2 linked regions of the Prochlorococcus marinus CUG1415 genome follow. The protein of the gene in region 1 interacts with the protein of each later gene in a pairwise test. Links are inferred from orthologs where the notes say so. Each region holds a gene or a part of one and is shown on either strand. Other genes may lie near its edges.

What was found.
Region 2: the proteins of HA143_RS05755 (region 1) and HA143_RS00425 interact in binary tests that used the Escherichia coli proteins (3 or more experiments, as listed by UniProt). The link is inferred for Prochlorococcus marinus CUG1415 from one-to-one orthologs.

The regions. Positions count from the first base shown.
Region 1 is NZ_JAAORL010000001.1:993,630-998,582, forward strand. What follows is about bases 1,253-4,131. They hold HA143_RS05755 (SufE family protein), read right to left. Parts: upstream 2,963-4,131; coding sequence 2,543-2,962; downstream 1,253-2,542. Other genes in these bases: HA143_RS05750 (homoserine dehydrogenase), read right to left, coding at 1,253-2,498; HA143_RS05760 (5-formyltetrahydrofolate cyclo-ligase), read right to left, coding at 3,002-3,559; ruvC (crossover junction endodeoxyribonuclease RuvC), read right to left, coding at 3,569-4,042; bchI (magnesium chelatase ATPase subunit I), read right to left, coding at 4,048-4,131. In the rest of the region: HA143_RS05740 (ABC transporter substrate-binding protein), read right to left, coding at 1-845; HA143_RS05745 (hypothetical protein), read right to left, coding at 842-1,126; more of HA143_RS05750, read right to left, coding at 1,197-1,252; more of bchI, read right to left, coding at 4,132-4,953. UniProt on the Escherichia coli protein: Participates in cysteine desulfuration mediated by SufS. Cysteine desulfuration mobilizes sulfur from L-cysteine to yield L-alanine and constitutes an essential step in sulfur metabolism for biosynthesis of a variety of sulfur-containing biomolecules.
Region 2 is NZ_JAAORL010000001.1:81,625-85,660, forward strand. The notes cover bases 1,037-4,036. They hold HA143_RS00425 (aminotransferase class V-fold PLP-dependent enzyme), read right to left. Parts: upstream 3,164-4,036; coding sequence 1,910-3,163; downstream 1,037-1,909. Other genes in these bases: HA143_RS00420 (alpha/beta hydrolase family protein), read left to right, coding at 1,037-1,913; HA143_RS00430 (SufD family Fe-S cluster assembly protein), read right to left, coding at 3,163-4,036. Outside these bases: more of HA143_RS00420, read left to right, coding at 1-1,036. UniProt on the Escherichia coli protein: Cysteine desulfurases mobilize the sulfur from L-cysteine to yield L-alanine, an essential step in sulfur metabolism for biosynthesis of a variety of sulfur-containing biomolecules.

The sequences.
Region 1 (4,953 bases):
GGATAAGAACTAGTTTTAAGGCTTATAAAACTTAATTCAGTGAAAGGGCTATTACCTTCTTTAAACTGTTTATTTTTGCTTAAATTATTTAAACTTTTTCTCTGACTATCATCAATTGAATTTGATAAAAGCACGTCAATTTGTTTACTTTTTAAAGCCCCAAAAAGAGAGGATGAATTTGAATATCCCACAAAATTAACGCCGTTATTTAAGGGCTTTTCACCCCAATAATTCAAATATGGATCAATTGATTGAACTTCATTAGAAAAACTGGTCAGCACATACTTGCCAGTACCAACGAATTTTTCATTTAGAAACTTATCAGAATATTGTTTGTAAAAGGTAGGAGATATTGGAGTTAAATTTACTGATGTTAGTAAACCATTTAAAGAACTTGATGGTTTATTCAGATTTATTATGACTGAATATTCACTTGGCGTTTCTATTGATTTAATCTTATTTCCTAAAATATAGTTCATCGTTCCAATTCTTTTAAATCTATCAAAGGTAAACTTCATAGCATTTGAGTTAAATGCAGTTCCATCGTGAAAAAAAACATTCTTTCTTAAATTGATAGTTATTTGAAGTCTATCCTTTGAAATAATTGGCATTCCCGAGGCCAATTCAGGGATTAATTCTCCATCAGAATTTAATTCATATAATGTGTCTCCTAGAGAACTGATTAATTGAATTGCTTTAAGAGTATTTGCTCTAGCTGGATCTAAAGATTCAATTTTTCCAGAACTTGCTACAATGATTTTTTTAGATATTCTTTTTGAGCCACAAGAATTCTGTAAAAAAGAAATTAAAATAATAAATATTGATAAAGCAACTTTTTTATTCATATTTCATAATTACTAAATTTTTCTGAAGAATTATTTGAGCAAATAATTTGTAAGGATATTTGACTTATTTCTAAAGCAAATGTTTTTTTAGAGTTACAAGCAAAAGGCCACTCTCTCACCCAACAAATTTCTTTACCTATATTTAAACCAATTACTTGAAAAGTCTTATTGCTATTTTTAATTTTTACACAAGCACCTTTATAAAGGTTTTCAGAAAAAATTAAATTATTATTTTCATTATTATTTTCATTATTATTTTCTAATAGTTTTGAATGAATCATTAAGGTGCTAAAACCAAACACTTACTTTCTTCGGTTTACCAAGCTATAAAGAAATTTGCAAACTATTTTTTTAAATACAACTTAATTGACTTGCAATAATTTTGACTTCATTTAGCGAATTTATTTCATCTTTCGACCTCTCAAAATCTCCATTATTCACCTCATGAGTAATAACGACAATTTCAGCTTTGTCCTCACTTGCATCAAGTTGAACAATTGATTCGATTGATACATTATTCTTTCCAAAAATATCTCCAATCTTTCCTATGACACCTGGACTATCAAGACAAATAATTCTAAGGTAATTTTTTTTATTTATTTGTGAAGATCTTATGATATGACAGTTTCTCCAGAAATCAAAAGATAATAATGGATCGATTGAATTATTATTTTTAACTGAGGCGGCATGCAGATTTAATATATCTGATACTACTGAGGCAGCAGTTGGGCCACTCCCTGCACCTGGACCATATAACATTATCTCTCCAAGAGGATCAGCTTCTATCAATAAAGCATTGTTTACTCCTTTAACTGTTGCCAATGGATGAGATTTTGGAATCAAAGAAGGTCCTACCCAAATATTCAAAGCGAGAGAATCATTACTATTAATTTTTCCCCTTTCGGAGAGCGCTAAAAGTTTTATTTCAAACCCTAATTTATTGGCATATTCGATATCCTTTAGATTAATTTTACTAATTCCCTCAGAATGAATCTCCTCTCTTTTTATTTTCCCTCCAAATGCAAGTTCACTAAGAATTGAAATCTTATCAGCAGCATCATGGCCCTCAACATCTGCAGTTGGATCAAATTCTGCATAGCCAAGGCTTTGTGCCAATTTTAAGGTCTCCTTGTAATCAGCTTTTTCATTTGTCATCTTTGAAAGAATAAAATTTGTTGTACCATTTATTATCCCAACCATTTTTTTTATGCTGTTACTTTTTAATGATCTTTTTAAGGGTTCAATTATAGGAATCCCCCCACAAACAGCGGCCTCTGACAATATATAAACTCCTTTTTGGGATGCAGTTTTATATATTTCTTCTCCATATCTTGCAATGACTGCTTTATTTGCTGTAACAACAGATTTCCCTAATTTTAATGATTGCAGAATAATATCTTTCGCCAAATCAACCCCACCCATAACTTCAACAATTACATCTATAGAGGGGTCATTAATTAATTTAAATGGATCATCAGTTAATAAATTATTATCTAGCTCAATATCCCTTTTTTTATTAAGATCTTTAACTGCTATTTTTGCAACTTCTATTTCTTTTAGAATTGGATGTGAATCAACTTCAGAACTTAATATTTTATAAATCCCTGAACCTACAGTTCCAAAACCTACAATCCCAATTTTGCATTTTCTCATTTTTTATTTCTTTTAACTTTGAGTTTAATTTTATATTATTAGGCCTACAAAAATTCATTTGCTTGAGACTGCATTTTCAACAATATGTTTAAAAAACCATTTGAGCGAGAAGGTGTTAGGCTTGATCTCAAACCAGTATCTTCAATAAATTTCTTATCTATTTTAACAACCTCATTTGGTGTTAATTCATTTAAACCAGTAATTAAAAATGCTAATAAACCCTTTGTTATTAGGGCATCAGAATATCCTTCCCAAAATAATTTCCCACCTTTAATATTTGCCTTAACAAAAACTTCTGAAACGCATCCCTTAACTTTATTTTCTTCAACAAGGATTTCATTATCTGGTTCTTTCAATTTTTTCCCTAACCACAAAATGTATTCATATTTTCTTTTTGGATCTTCTGATTTCTTCAACTTTTCTACTAATCTTGATAAATTATTGTATTTTTCCTGATTTTCCATTTTTAAAAAACTATTAATAAATCACTTGTAGATCTCTTATTATACAAATATTTCTTTTTCTGTGATAAACCCTGATAAAGGAATATCCCAATCAGCTCTGGTTAATGGAATCGTACTTACACAATTGGAAGTTAACACTCCAATGCATGGAACATTTCTCCAATCATTATCTCTCCTTAATTTATCAAAATAACCTCCTCCATAACCTAATCTTGTTAAATTTTTATCTACAGAAAGACATGGGACAAGAATCATACTTATCTGGTTATAACTTAATGAAAAAGAATTATTTGGACTTAGTATTCCCTCAGAATCTTTTGTGAGAGGTTCTTCATCCCATGGATAAAATAATAATTCATTTTTATCTTTACATCTGGGCAAAGCTAAAGAAAATTTTTCCTTAAGACTTCTAATATCTACTTCATTTCTTAGAGGCCAATATATTGCTATGTAACCAATATTTTTATATTCCTTAATAAATGAATCAACATATAATTTTACATTCTTTTCTACATTTTCTCTTTGATTTAGAGAAATCTCATCTCTAAGTTTTCTAAAGGTATGCCTCTCCAATTTCTTTTTTTTAGAAATAGTCATATTGAATCTTCAGTTGATGCCATCTTCATTTAGTTTTGTGAGAGCTATTGCCAAGGCATCTGCCGAATCATCAGGTTTTGGAGGTTTTTTAAGTTCTAAGATATACATAACAGCATCAAGAACTTCTTTCTTAGATGCTTTTCCAGACCCAGCAATGGTTAATTTTATCTGAGCAGGAGAATATTCACTAACATGAATTTTTTTTGAGGCCAATACCATCATAATTACGCCTCTAGCCTGCACCACACTAATGGTAGTGCTTGATCTGTAAAAGAAAAATTTTTCCACCGCCGCTGATGTTGGATTCCAATGATTTATTAATTCATTAAGATCTTTGAATATCTCATAAAGTCTATCTTCTTCTTTTTTATCTTTACCTGTCTCAATGACACCACAATCTAATAATATCTTTTTTTCATTTTCTATTTCAATAATTCCATAACCAACTCTAGCTAATCCAGGGTCAATCCCAATTATTCTCACTGTAATTAAGCTTCTGCAGACAATTGAAATTTTGAAAGATTTTCTTTTTCATCTAAATCAAATACTTTACAAAAAGCTTGAATAACTCTTTCACCTGAATCAACTTGTTCTAAGGGATCTTTTCTTAGTCTGTGTCTTAAAGAACAAGAAATAACCCTTGCTATGTCATCTTCTTGCACTTCAGTTCTGCCCTCAAAAGCTGCAATTGCCCTTGCCGACCTATTTGTAACAATATCTCCACGTAAACCATCAACATCTAGTTCTCCGCAGATTGCAGAAATATTCAATCTTAGGTCATCGTCCATTTGAACAGAATTTAATATTTCTTGTGCTTTAATAACCTTTTGTTGAAGTTCATCCTGTTGTTTCTCAACGCTCAATGAAAACTCATCAGGATTATCGTCAAAAGAAGTTCTTTGATCTACAACCTGAACTCTTAATTCAGCATCTCTAACTGTCTTAACCTCAACACTCATTCCAAACCTATCTAATAGTTGAGGTCTTAATTCACCTTCTTCTGGATTCCCTGAACCAATAAGGACAAATCTAGCAGGGTGTCGAACTGATACTCCCTCCCTTTCAACTGTATTCCATCCGGAAGCAGCCGAATCTAACAGTACATCTACTAAATGATCATCTAGCAAATTGACTTCATCAACATATAGTAAACCCCTATTAGCTTTTGCCAATAATCCAGGTTCAAATGCCTTAACACCTTCGCTCAAAGCCTTCTCTATATCTATAGTTCCACAAAGCCTGTCTTCAGTAGCCCCTAAAGGTAAATCCACCATAGGTACTTGTTTTTGAATACTTTCTAGATTTTCTCCTTGAACAAGTTTTTCCAAAACTTCTTTACTCTGCAAATCAGGGTCAATTAGAGAACTATTATATGGATCATCTTTAACAACGTC
Region 2 (4,036 bases), 910 kb from region 1 along the record:
TTAAAGCAAAAGTTAGCCAAAAAGACTCTAAGAAAAAAGATTTTAAGGAATTAACTATTGTTAGAGATACTATTTTTTGGATCGATGATGTTGATGAAGATCAACATCAAAATGCTATTTTTGCTAGACCATTTAACGAGAAATATGCATTTCCTCAAAAATTAACTGGTAAAAAACATAATATTAAAAGTAATTTTCATGGATATGGGGGTAAATCTTATAAATGTATTGATTTTAAAAAGAATTTTTATTTGATATGGATAGATCAGTCTTCAAAAGCAGTATGGTTTCAAATTTTTAAAGAAGCAGGAATAAAATATAGAATTGAAAACAAATATCTTGAGTCAGTTCAAGAACCGAGGCAACTTTCTAAAGCAGTAGCAGGAAATTTCGATTCTGGATTTGTTATTTCTGAGAAAAATTTTTTGTATGGCATTTGTGAAATAAATAATAGAGATTATTTATTTTCTTTGAACTTAAAAAAAACTAAACAAGATATTTACCGAATAAAAAAATTTAAAAATTTCGCTGGAGAATTATCTTCTAATACTTCTGCTACCTTACTTTCATGGGTCGAGTGGGATTCTCCATACATGCCCTGGGAGAAAAATGATCTGTATTTTGCTCAAATAGATTTAGATGGAGAGATAAAAAAAATAAAAAAATTCTCAAATAAGCTGATCAATGCCAATAAAAATGTTTCTTTTTTTCAACCTTATTGGATAAGTGAAACACTTTTAGTATGTTCTGAAGATAGTTCTGGATGGTGGAACTTATTGTTTTTAGATGTAAGTGAAATTGAGAATATTTTTATTAAGAAAAGAGTAGAGAGAAATTTGATTGAATATGGAGTACCACAATGGGTCTCAGGAATTACATTGTTTTCGGGGACTATAAAAAACTTATTTTGTGTAGCCAAAAAAGGAAATAGTTTAATAGTGGAACAATATAAAGATCTTGTATTAGTTAAAGAATTTTCTACTCCTTTTACCTCAATCAGTGATTTCAGTGTTTTTCGAAATAAAGTTCTTTTAAGAGGTTATGGATATGATTTTTTGGGAATTGTACTTGAAATTGATTTTGCAGAAAAATTTTTACCAAATTTTTCTGAGCAGATACATATTGATCATATAAAAGATTGTTCCAAACCTGAATCATTTTGGTTTAAAGGTTTTGAAGACCAATCTACTCATTCTTTTCTTTATAAACCCCTTGTTGACAATTGTAGAAAGCCACCGCTACTTGTTAGAGCTCACAGTGGACCAACTTCATTTTTTGATGGATCATATAATTCTGAAGTTCAATATTGGACCTCGAAGGGATTTTTTGTTGCTGAAGTTAATTATGGAGGATCATCAGGATTTGGCAAAGCATATAGAGAGAGGTTGAATTATAAGTGGGGTATTGTTGATTCTTATGATTGCAAAGCACTAGCTCTTGAATTAACTAAATCAAATCTAGTTGATAGTGAGAAAGTAGTAATTTCTGGTAATAGTGCTGGTGGGTTCACTGCCCTGAATAGTTTATTATATGGGTCTATTTTTACAGCTGCAATTTGTAAATATCCTGTTATTGATTTGAAGGATATGTATTACAACACTCATAGGTTTGAAAAAGATTATTTAAATTCTTTGCTAGGAAAGTATGCAAAAAATCATGATGATTACATAAATAGATCGCCGATAAATCATATTAATAAAATAAAAAAACCTATCTTATTGTTTCATGGAAAAAAAGATACAGTTATTTCGTATAAACAAACTTTAAAGATTCAAGAAATTTTGATTCGGAATAATAAATATTCAGAAGTTATTTTTTTTGAAAATGAAGGGCATGGGTTTAAATATATAGAAACTAAAGAAGAAGTAATGAAAAAATCTCAGGATTTTTTAAAAAATGCTTTGAATATTTAAGAATTGATTTTTAGAAAATCAATAGTATCTTTTAATTTTTCTACAAATATATCAATTTCTTCCTTATTGGTTGTGAAATTCATGCTAATTCTTGCTGTTGATTTAATTCCAATGTATCTGTGAAGAGGTTGACAGCAATGATGCCCACTTCTAATGCAAATTCCTTTTGAATCAAGAATTTCTGCAATATCGTTTGAATGTATATTTTTTATATAAAAGGTGGCAAGTGATGCTCTGTCTGGATCTATCTCTGGCGATGGACCTATAATTTCAACATTTTCTATTTGATTTAATTTTTCAAATAAATATTTAGTAATAGTCTTTTCATATTCATGAATCTCATCCAATCCAATAGTGTTTATATAATTAATTGCTTCTGCAAGACCTATTGCTTCTGCAATAGCTGGAGTGCCAGCTTCAAATTTATGAGGTAGCTCTGCCCAAGTACTTGTCTCTTCAAAAACATCTTGAATCATTTCGCCACCTCCAAAGAGTGGAGGAATCTTTTCTAGGATTTCTTTTCTTGACCAGAGGAAACCAATACCTGTAGGACCGCAAAGTTTATGCCCTGATCCCGCTAAGAAATCTATTTCAAGATCAATTACATCTAGTTTTTGATGCGCCAAACTTTGACATGCGTCTATTAAAACTAAAGAACCTTTTTGTTTAGCTAATTTAGTTATCTCTTTGATTGGATTACAGCAACCTAGAGTATTACTAACATGTACTAGGCTAACAAGCTTAGTTCTAGATGTTAGTTTTGATTTAAAATCGTCTATATCTAATTTCCCATTTTTATCTATACCTATAAATTTTAGTTTGCATTTATTTTTTGCTGCAACCATTTGCCATGGAACAATATTGCTATGATGCTCCATTATTGATAAGAGAATCTCATCGTTTTCTTTTAATGAAGATTCGCCCCATGATCTAGCCGCTAGATTGATTGCTTCAGTAGCATTTCTTGTAAAAATAATTTCTTTTGTTGAATTCGCTTTTATATATTTGCTAATTAAATATCTTGCATTTTCAAATTCTTCTGTTGCTTTTGCACTTAATTGATGTGCGCCTCTGTGTACATTGGCATTAAAGTTTCTATAATATTCATCAATTTTTTTTAAGACTTGTATTGGTTTTTGGGTTGTTGCAGCATGGTCTAAATAAATGATTTGCTCATTACTTTTTAAGTTCTTATTTAAAAGAGGAAAGTCTTTCTTAGCTATTTCAGGGAAATTTTGAATCGTTTCCATTAATTCTCATTTAAAAGTTTATCAAGCAAATCCCATCTATCTTTTGAAATGGGAATAAATGAAATTATTTCTTGGAAGTAAGAACTTAATTGTAGTTTACTTGCTTCTTTTAACGTAATACCTCTTGTACGCATATAAAAAAGTTCTTCATCATTTAATTGTGCAATTGTAGCTCCATGTTTGCATTTGACATCATCAGCAATTATTTCTAATTGAGGTTTTGTATCAATTTGTGCGAGATTTGATAAAAGTAAATTTCTGCTTAATTGCGACGCATCAGTTTTCTGGGCAATTTTGGGAACAATTATTGAGCCGTCAAATATAGCATGTGATTTGTCGTCAGCAAGTGATTTGTTGATTTGGTCTAAAAATCCATTTGGCCCATTAAAGTCTATTTTTGTATGAGTAGCAATTTGTTCATTGTTTTTTGTTATTTGCATACCTTTGATATTGGTTTTAGCGTTTCCTGCAGATTGTTCAATACGAATTTCAAATCTTGCATAATTGAATTTAAAATGTAAAGACCCTAAGTTGTATTCGCTATTTTTTTGTTGAATTACATTGAGAGAATTTAATAGATGTGATTTATCTTCACCATAGGAAACAACACCATGGTTTAGGGAGCTATTTTCTTCTAAATAAATGAATGTGGATTGAGATAATGAAGAGTTTTCTTTACCAAGATTTACTTGTAACAATTCAATGTTACAATTTTTTTCTAAAAATATTACTAGGGTTTTTGCGTTTAAAGAATTACTTGATGCATGGCTAAAGATTTCAATAGGAGGGATTTTTGATCCGTTTATTTTTAAGCCTAAGATATTTTTTGGACAACTTAAAGAAAGATTTAGTAGGTCACTCCAATGTTCGTTT